3 regions of the Streptomyces sp. NPDC002784 genome follow, and region 2 is predicted to be linked to each of the others. Evidence: riboswitches for the same ligand, from Rfam matches in the RefSeq annotation. Region 2 holds a riboswitch; each other region holds the start of a gene.
What was found. A riboswitch is a leader RNA that binds a small molecule or an ion and turns the genes downstream of it on or off. The one in region 2 is predicted to bind cyclic di-AMP.
Positions count from the first base shown of each region.

Region 1: linked by a shared signal. The riboswitch ahead of ACWD1Z_RS02840 (NlpC/P60 family protein) and the one ahead of ACWD1Z_RS11905 (transglycosylase family protein) in region 2 are both predicted to bind cyclic di-AMP.
Region 3: linked by a shared signal. The riboswitch ahead of ACWD1Z_RS03760 (transglycosylase SLT domain-containing protein) and the one ahead of ACWD1Z_RS11905 (transglycosylase family protein) in region 2 are both predicted to bind cyclic di-AMP.

Region 1 is NZ_JBSFVD010000001.1:630,118-633,381, forward strand. Features, by position in the region: gene pcrA (DNA helicase PcrA) at 1-1,065, opposite strand, end outside; cyclic di-AMP (ydaO/yuaA leader) riboswitch at 1,417-1,570, shown strand; gene ACWD1Z_RS02840 (NlpC/P60 family protein) at 1,578-2,768, shown strand; gene ACWD1Z_RS02845 (tellurite resistance/C4-dicarboxylate transporter family protein) at 2,869-3,264, shown strand, end outside.
Region 2 is NZ_JBSFVD010000004.1:427,428-430,691, forward strand. Features, by position in the region: gene ACWD1Z_RS11895 (cytochrome P450 family protein) at 1-314, shown strand, start outside; gene ACWD1Z_RS11900 (transglycosylase family protein) at 497-1,486, shown strand; cyclic di-AMP (ydaO/yuaA leader) riboswitch at 1,663-1,841, shown strand; gene ACWD1Z_RS11905 (transglycosylase family protein) at 1,846-2,550, shown strand; gene eno (phosphopyruvate hydratase) at 2,851-3,264, shown strand, end outside.
Region 3 is NZ_JBSFVD010000001.1:811,716-814,979, forward strand. Features, by position in the region: gene ACWD1Z_RS03755 (CocE/NonD family hydrolase) at 1-1,229, shown strand, start outside; cyclic di-AMP (ydaO/yuaA leader) riboswitch at 1,499-1,682, shown strand; gene ACWD1Z_RS03760 (transglycosylase SLT domain-containing protein) at 1,686-2,168, shown strand; gene ACWD1Z_RS03765 (HAD family hydrolase) at 2,178-2,984, opposite strand.

The sequences.
Region 1 (3,264 bases), on a different contig from region 2:
CGTCGTCGCGTCCGGGTAGTCCTCCTCGAACTGGAGGATGTTGCGGATGGTCGCGCCGCGGAAGGCGTAGATCGACTGGTCGGCGTCACCGACGACGCAGAGCTCGGCGGGCTTGAGGTCGTCCTCGGCGGGCGGTACGTCGACGGGGTGCTCGGCGGTGCCCACCAGCTCGCGCACGAGCGCGTACTGGGCGTGGTTGGTGTCCTGGTACTCGTCGACGAGGACGTGCCGGAAGCGGCGGCGGTAGTGCTCGGCGACGTCCGGGAAGGCGCGCAGCAGATGGACCGTCGTCATGATCAGGTCGTCGAAGTCCAGCGCGTTCGCCTCACGCAGGCGGGACTGGTAGAGCGCGTAGGCCTGGGCGAGGGTCTTCTCGAAGCCGTCGGATGCCTGGGCGGCGAAGTCCTCCTCGTCGATCAGCTCGTTCTTCAGGTTCGAGATCTTGGCGCTGAAGGACTTCGGCGGGAAGCGCTTGGGGTCGAGGTCCAGGTCACGGCAGACCAGGGCCATCAGGCGCTTGGAGTCGGCGGCGTCGTAGATCGAGAAGGAGGAGGTGAAGCCGAGCTTCTTCGACTCGCGCCGCAGGATCCGCACGCACGCGCTGTGGAAGGTCATCACCCACATCGCGTTGGCCCGCGGGCCGACGAGCTGCTCCACGCGCTCCTTCATCTCGCCCGCGGCCTTGTTGGTGAAGGTGATCGCGAGGATCTGCCCGGGGTGCACGTCCCGCGCGGCGAGCAGATGGGCGATGCGGTGGGTGAGCACGCGCGTCTTGCCGGAGCCCGCGCCGGCCACGATGAGCAGGGGGGTGCCGGAGTGCACGACGGCCGCGCGCTGGTTCTCGTTCAGCCCTTCGATGAGCGCGGCCGCGTCGAGGGCCGGGCGCGGGGCGCCGTCGCGGTAGTAGGCGTCCCGGTCCGGGGGCACGTCGAACTTCCCGCCGAACAGATCGTCCGGAACCGGCTCCGGAGCGTGATCGTCCTCGGGCGGCGGCGGGGGTTCCTCGGCATGGGCCCGAGGGGCCTGGAGGTCCGCCAGGAAGCTGTCGTCAAAGAGGCTGCTCATCGCTCTCCGAGTCTAGGGCTCCCCACTGACAGCCCGCCGCCGCCCTGAGAACATCCCCCGAATCGGCGGCCGGGGATCGTCGCGTCGCGCCCGCCGGGCAGGGGGCCTTCACCCCCGTACACCTGCGGCGGAGACCTTGGTCACAGCATCGGACGGGAACCGGTCGGCGGACAGGTCGCCGCAGACCCGTCCAGATCGATCAGGTCCCCCGACGCCGGGACCCAAGGTCACGAAAATGTATCGGGCATATCACCCATCAACCTTCACAGGCGCCACACGAGTTGGCTACCGTGCCGCACAGGCCGTACGACCCCCACCGGCGAACCTCGCCGGGCCGCGCGGCCTCCGCCGAGTCCGCTGCCGCCTGGCAGCCGAGCCGGGGACCCACCGAACATTGGGGTGAATCGACCCGACTCCCGTACGGGACACGGTCGTAGGGCAACCCTTCCTAACCACCCGCCCGAACCCGACAGCTAACCCGGTAGGCGGACCATTGGAAGGAGTCGCCTCCCTTGGCGTCGCACCGCAAGTCGCGTCCCGCGGGTACGCGCGTAGCAGGCATACGGACCCCCGCCCTTGCCACGGCCGCCCTCACCTCCGTGGCCCTGCTGTCCCAGACGGCCAACGCCAACCCGGCCACGGACGACAAGCCGAGCCTCGAAGAGGTCGAGAAGAAGGTCGACGACCTCTACCGGCAGGCGGAGACGGCGACCGAGAAGTACAACGCCGCCAAGGAGCGGACCACCAAGCAGCGCAAGCAGGTCGACACCCTCCTCGACGACGTCGCCGAGCGCACCCAGAAGCTCAACGACGCGCGGGAGGAGCTCGGGTCCTTCGCCGCCGCGCAGTACCGCACCGGCGCCTCCGTCCCCGACACCGCGACCTTCCTGCTCGCCGACACCCCGCAGGACTACTTCGACCAGACCCAGCTGATGAGCCGGATGACCGGCCGCCAGAAGGAAGCGGTCGACGACTACATCACCGAGCAGTCGGCGACGATGAAGAAGCGCAAGGAGGCCACCGAGAGCCTCCGGACGCTGAACGAGTCGCAGACCGATCTGAAGACCGCCAAGTCCACGGTCCAGAAGAAGCTCGCCGACGCGCGGGAGCTGCTGTCGCAGCTGACGGCGGAGGAGAAGGCGCGGCTCGCCGCGATCGAGCGCAAGCGCCAGGAGGAGGCCGCGCGCAAGGCCGCCGAGCTGGCCGATCAGCAGGCGGCGGAGGAACAGCGCCGCGATGAGGCCGCGAAGGCGGCGGCCCAGCAGCAGAGCGGCTCCTCCTCCGGTTCGACGGAGACCTCCACCGGCAGCACCGGGTCCGAGGCCACCGCGGACTCCTCCTACGCCACGAAGGCCGAGAAGGCGATCGCCTTCGCCCGCGCGCAGATCGGCAAGCCGTACGTCTGGGGCGCCACGGGTCCCGACTCCTACGACTGCTCGGGGCTGACCCAGGCCGCCTGGAACGCGGCGGGCATCTCCCTGCCGCGCACCACGTACGACCAGGTCGACGCCGGCACGACGGTCTCCCTCGCCAACGCCCTCCCCGGCGACCTCGTCTTCTTCTACGACGACGTCACCCACGTGGGCATCTACATCGGCAACGGCATGATGATCCATGCCCCGAAGCCCGGCACGTACGTCCGCGAGGAGTCGGTCTACTACGACGGCGAGGGCTCGATCCACAGCGTGGTCCGGCCGGCCTGATCCGACGCGGCACGCGCGCGGGGGTGATTCGGCGCCCCGTTTGCCCGCCCACGCGCGCGTGCCCCCTCGCCGGCCGCGCCGCGCTCCTTAGCATCGGCGCATGTCCGGCTCCCTTGTGCTCCGCTCACTCAGCGCCTGGTGGGCGCTGCGTCCTCCGGCGGCCGGGGCGGCGGTGATGGCGACCGGCATCGTGTCGGTCGGCCTGCACCTCACCGGGCACGAGGTCCTCTCCCTGATCGCCCTGGCGGTGGGCTGCACGGCCTGGCTGGGCCTGGCCGGGGACTTCGTCGTACGGCTGCTGCGGCAGCCGCGGCGCTGGCGGGAGGAGGCCGGCACCCCCGCCGCGCTCACCGCCGTCGCGGCGACGGCCGTGCTCGGCACCCGTTTCTCCGCCGAGGGATGGCAGGTCCTGGCCGGGGCCCTGCTGGCGGCGGCCGCCCTGCTGTGGGCGGGCCTGCTCGGTGTCGTCGTGCGCCACTGGCACCGCGGTATGCCC
Region 2 (3,264 bases):
GCCAGCACATCGCCCCCGGCGACCCGGTCCTCGTCGTGCTCGCCGCCGCCGACCGGGACCCGGAGCGGTTCGCCGACCCCGACACGCTCGACCTCTCCCGCCGCGACAACCAGCACCTCGGCTACGGCCACGGCATCCACTACTGCCTCGGCGCCCCGCTCGCCCGCCTGGAGGGCCAGACCGCACTGGCCACCCTCCTGCGCCGCCTCCCGGACCTCCGGCTCGCGGTGGAACCGGACGAGCTGCGCTGGCGCGGGGGCCTCATCATGCGCGGACTGCGCACGCTCCCGGTCGAGTTCACCCCGAGCGGCTGAGCCCGCACGCCTCGACGGACCGTCAGGTCAAACGTGACACACCCTCAAGTCTGTGATCTTCACGTGATCTGCGCGGCATGAACTTGTGACAAGTGATCGTCTGCCGATACGTTCACTCGTCAGCGCGGCGCCTCGCCTCACCGGCGCCGCGCCGGTCCCCGCTGTCTTCGAAAGGCCCCCGCATGCTCTCCGGGAACGGTCGTCACCGTCGCCCCCGCCAGGCCCCGGCTCTCCTCGTCGCGGCCGGAGTGACCGGCTCCGCCATCGCCATCCCGCTCCTCGGCACCTCCGGCGCCAGCGCGGCCGAGGGCACCACCTGGGACCGGGTCGCGGAGTGCGAGAGCGGTGCCTCCTGGAGCGAGGACAGCGGCAACGGCTACTACGGCGGCCTCCAGATCACCCAGGAGAACTGGGAGCGGTACGGCGGCACGCGGTACGCCGCCTCCGCGGACCAGGCCAGCCGCTCCCAGCAGATAGCGGTCGCCGAGCGCATCCTCGCCGACCAGGGCCTCGCCGCCTGGCCGACCTGCGGCCCGCTCTCCGGTCTCGACACCGAGTCGGGTTCGGTCGACATCGACACCGGCGTCGCGGAGGATGAGTCCGCTTCGCCCGAATCGTCGGAGTCCGCCAACTCCTCCGGCTCATCTGGTTCGTCCGGTCTGCTCGACTCGCTCGACGGTGACTCCTCCGAGTCGGAGCCCAGCTCCTCCCCGTCGACCGAGGCCGCGGACAACTCGGCCAAGTCGGACAAGTCATCCGAATCCACTGAGTCCGTCGAGTCCGTTGAGCCGTCACGGTCCTCCGAGGGCGCCCCCTCCATGGGGGCCGGCAGTGAGTCCTCGGCCACTTCCGGGCGGGACAACCCGGACAACTCCGGCCAGATCGAGGGTGATTCCGCCCTCACCGACACCGGCTCCAGCGGCACCGGCCGCCACCGCGGCGAACCCGCCGACGAGAGCGCCGGCCGCGGCGGCGAAGAAGGCGCGTCGGACGGCTCGTACGTCGTCCGGGCCGGTGACAGTCTCGTCGGCATCGCCGACTCCCTTGACGTGAACGGCGGATGGCGTGGGCTCTACGCCGCCAACAAGGAGACCGTCGGCACCGATCCGGACCTCATCATCCCCGGTCAGACCCTTGAAGTAGGGGTCGAACCGGGCGAAAAGCAGCGGTAGTTCACGTCACGCTTCGCGCTGAATGTCCGGTTTGGCGAAAGTGTGGGATGAGTCTCAGAAGCCCTGATCGTCTTTGAAATTCGGCGGATCGCGTGTCTACCGTCGGGACCGCTCGCCAACACGAGCCCCGGCTGCCGCAACGCCGAATCCTGCCAGCGGCCGTACGGGAACAGTCGTCGCGTCATGCGCCGTAGGCAGGAGCGGGGGACCCAAGGTAGGCGCCGGGTCCGGCAGTCGAGGCGACTCGACACCGGAACCGGCTCGGGGTGAAGCCGCGCACCGCAAGGTGCGTGGCCGGGCAACTCAACCGGCCCGAACCCGACAGCTCACCTCGCAGGCGTCGGTGAGGGGATCGATCCATGCTGTTTTCCGGCAAGGGCAAGCACCGTCGTCCGTCCAAGGCCACTCGCGCCATCGCCATCGCCGGCGTCACCGGCGCCGCCGTCGCCGCTCCGCTGATGGCGGCCGGCAACGCCTCCGCCGCCACCGCCTCCGAGTGGGACGCCGTCGCCCAGTGCGAGTCCGGCGGCAACTGGTCCATCAACACCGGCAACGGCTACTACGGCGGCCTGCAGTTCTCGGCCTCCACCTGGGCCGCGTACGGTGGCACCCAGTACGCCTCCACCGCCGACCAGGCCAGCAAGGCCCAGCAGATCGAGATCGCCGAGAAGGTGCTCGCCGGTCAGGGCAAGGGCGCCTGGCCGCACTGCGGCACGGGCCTGTCGAGCGCCGCCTACACCGGCGGCTCCGGCACCGGCACCGGCTCCAGCACCGGCTCCTCCTCCGAGGGCGGCACCGAGACCTCCACCCGCTCGACCGAGGAGCAGTCCGCCTCGCGTTCGACCGAGCGTCCGGCGCAGAAGCAGAAGACCGTCACCACCCCGACCGGCAAGAAGGTCAAGAAGGGCGACGGCGAGTACAAGGTCACCACGGGCGACACCCTCAGCACCATCGCCGAGGAGCACGACGTCAAGGGCGGCTGGGAGAAGCTCTTCAAGCTGAACAAGGACATCGTGGCGGATGCCGACCTGATCTACCCCGGTCAGCAGCTGCACCTCAAGTAGTCCCGTAGCCGAACCACAGCGCGCTCATAGACGCCTGGTTCACACTGAAGACCTCGTGCGGGCCACCCCCGTCCCCACGGGCACCCCGCTCCGGTGCGTGTTCCCCCGTACGCACCGGAGCGGGGTTTTCTTTTCCGGTATGTCACCGTCCCTTTGTTCCGCTGCCGAACAATGGGTACCGTCTGTCCTTGTCCACGGGACGGTCGGTCGGCTGGCCTATGTCCCGCAGGCGGATAGGCTCTAGCCGCAAGGCTCACGTGCCCCGCACTTCCAGCGTCACATCCCAAGAAGGAGATGCTCGTGCCGTCCATCGACGTCGTCGTAGCCCGGGAAATCCTGGACTCCCGAGGCAACCCCACGGTCGAGGTCGAGGTCGGCCTCGACGACGGCAGCACGGGTCGTGCCGCCGTTCCGTCCGGCGCTTCCACCGGCGCCTTCGAGGCCATCGAGCTCCGCGACGGTGACCCCAACCGCTACCACGGCAAGGGTGTCGAGAAGGCCGTCCTCGCCGTCATCGAGCAGATCGGCCCCGAGCTGGTCGGCTACGACGCCACCGAGCAGCGCCTGATCGACCAGGCGATGTTCGACCTGGACGCCACCGACAACAAGGGCTCCCTCGGCGCCAACGCCATTCTCGGCGTCTCGCTCGCCGTCGCCCACGCCGCCTCCGAGGCCAGCGACCTGCCGCTGTTCCGCTACCTGGGCGGCCCGAAC
Region 3 (3,264 bases), on a different contig from region 2:
TGCCCGCCGACCGCGTCCGCGGCCTGATCGGCCCCTGGTCCGCCCAGTACCCCGACCGCGGCCTGCCGGGACCGGCGATCGGCTTCCTCCAGGAGACCCTGCGCTGGTGGGACCACTGGCTGAAGGGCGCCCCCACGGACGTACTGGCGGAGCCCCTCCTGCGGGCCTACGTCACCGGCCCGCACCCGCCCGCCCCGGCCTGCGGCACCCTGCCCGGCCACTGGGTCGGCGAGCCCGCCTGGCCCTCCCCGCACATCACGAACGTGACGTACGCCCTCCAGGGCGCCCCCGTCCTCGTACGGTCGCCGATGCACACCGGGGTGGACGCCGGCCGCTTCCGCCCGGTCGGGAACGAGGCCGACCTGCCGCCGGACCAGCGGGAGGAGGACGCGCGCTCGGCCTGCTTCGAGTTCACGGTGGGCAAGGACACCTGGGTGCTGGGGCGGCCGGGGGTGCGGCTGCGGCTGACGTCGGAGGTGTCGCGCGGGCAGGTCGTCGCCCGGCTGTGCGATGTCGCCCCCGACGGCACCTCCACCCTGGTCACGCGGGGCGTGCTGAACCTCTCCGCGCGCCTCGGCCGGGACCGGGCGGTGCCGTGGGAGCCGGGTGCCACCCGGGACGTGGAGCTCCGGCTGAACGGCATCGGGTACGCCTTCCCGGCCGGGCACCGCATCCGGCTCGCGGTGTCGTCGGCGTACTGGCCGTGGGTGTGGCCGCAGGCGGAGTCGGGGGCGGGCTTCACGCTGGATCCGGCGGGGAGCTTCCTGGAGGTGCCGGTGCGCGCGCGGGCCGAGGCTTCCGGGGGCGGCGTCGGTTTCGAGGAACCCGAGCAGGCCGAGCCGCTGGGGGCGAATGAGCCGGTCACGCTGGACGAGCCGCGCCCGGAGCGGCTGGTCGTCCGGGACGTGGCCAAGGGTGAGTGGCGCCTGGAGGTCGATCCGCGGGACGGCGGCACGCGCGTGTACCCCGACGGCCTGGAGTGCACCGAGGACGCGCTGGAGACGTACACGATCCGGGAGGCGGACCCGCTGTCCGCCCGCACCCGCTCGGACCGGTCGATCCGGCTGCACCGGCCTGACCTGGCGTGGGACACGACCGTGCGGACCCGCTCGGAGCTCACCTGTGACGCGGAGGACTTCGTCGCCTCGAACGAGGTGATGTGCACGGCGGGCGGCGAAGTGGTCTTCCACCGGACGCGGGAGAAGCGGATCCCGCGAACGGCGGGCTGATTAAGCCTCCTTGAGGCGATTGCCCGATTTAGTGTGACTTGCGATCACGCGTGATGTGACTCACGCCCGCGAGTCCACCGGCACCCCACGGACTTCCCCCGACGCCCCTTCCCCGGCCGCCAGTTGAGCCTTGACACTCGCAAAGATGCACCCGCCACACACCCTGTGGACGAAGATCAAAACCCTGGATATGTGAATCCGCTACTTGTTTCGGACATGTGCTCTCGCATACGTTCCCGGCCTGTCGGGCGGACGCCTAATCCTGCCGCCGTCCGGCTCCACCGAGATTCTTCGTACGGCAGGAGCGGGGGAACCAGGTAAGTCGCCGACCCGGAACGTCTTCGGACGCGCCGGTGCGGCTCGGGGTGCAGTCGCGCGCCCTTCGCGGTGCGCGGCCGGGCAGCTCCCGCCCGAACCCGACAGCTCACCTCGCAGGCGCCGGAGAGGAACTTCGTCATGCCTGCTGCCGCTCAGCACCGTCCTGCCCGCACCAGCCGGGTCGCCCGCAAGCTCGCCGTCCTCGGCACCGGAGCCGCCGTACTCGCGCTGCCGCTCCTCGGCGCGACCACCGCCTCCGCGGCCACCCCGACCGTCACCACCGCCGCCTCGCTGGGGTACGCCAACAACCTGGACGGCTGGATCCACGCGTCCCTCCAGGTCATGGCCCAGAAGGGGATCCCCGGCAGCTACAACGGCATCTACCGCAACATCATCCGGGAGTCCTCGGGCAACCAGTACGCGATCAACAACTGGGACTCCAACGCCGCCGCCGGCACCCCCTCCAAGGGCCTGCTCCAGGTGATCGACCCGACCTTCCAGGCGTACCACGTGTCCGGCACCTCGTGGGACCCCTACGACCCGGTCGCCAACATCACCGCCGCCTGCAACTACGCGGCGCAGCGGTACGGCTCGATCGACAACGTCTTCGGGGCGTACTGACCGGGCCCGTCACCGGAAGAGTCGTTCGAGGACGACGGCGATGCCGTCGTCCTCGTTCGACAGGGTGATCTCGTCGGCGACCGCCCTGAGTTCGGGGTGGGCGTTGGCCATCGCCACGCCGTGGGCGGCCCAGTCGAACATCGGGATGTCGTTCGGCATGTCACCGAAGGCGATCGTCCCCTCCGGGCCGAGACCCAGGTGATCCGCGGCCAGGGCGAGCCCGGTCGCCTTGGTGATGCCGCATGGCTGAAGTTCGACGGTCCCGGGCCCCGACATGGTGACCGTCGCCAGCGAACCCACCACCGCACGCGCCGTCGCCGCCAACTGGTCGTCGGACAGCTCGGGATGGCGCAGCAGCACCTTGCTGATCGGCGCGCCCCACAGATCGTCGCGCCGGCCGACGCGCACCGCGGGCAGGGTGGGATGCGGCATCAGGTACCCGGGCTCGATCAGGGTGAGCCCGTCGACGCCGTCCTGGTCGACCGCCGCGTACACCTGCCCCACCTCGGCCTCGATCTTGCCGAGCGCGGTCTCGGCCAGCTCCTGGTCCAGGGTGACGGACCAGAGCAGACGGCCCGCGCCGGCGTCGTACACCTGCGCGCCCTGCCCGCACACCGCGAGCCCCTCGCTGCCCAGGTCGTCCAGGAGCGGCCGCACCCTGGGCGCCGGCCGGCCGGTCACCACCAGGTGCCGGGCGCCCGCCTCCGCCACCCGCGCGAGTGCGGCCAGCGACCGGTCGGAGAGCGTGTCGTCGCCTCGCAGGAGGGTCCCGTCCAGGTCGGTGGCGATGAGTGAATATGCGATGGGTGCGGCCATGATCAGAGAATACGGACAGGACGCCCCCACGACTCAGCGCGAACCGGACGACCCCGGCGCCCTCCTGCGCCCCACGCGCCCCCTCCAACTCCCTTGCCCTCACCCGTTGCTGGCGGCCTGAGGGCACTGCCGTGCCGCACGGGCGCGGAGGGCGGGACGGGCCGGAGCGAGGTCCGTGCGACAGGGCCGCCAGCAGGCCGGGCGCACCTCGGGAACCGATCGTCCCGCTCCTTGTGCACTGCCCAAGACGGGTGCCCCACCCGTAACGTGTGCGGCGACG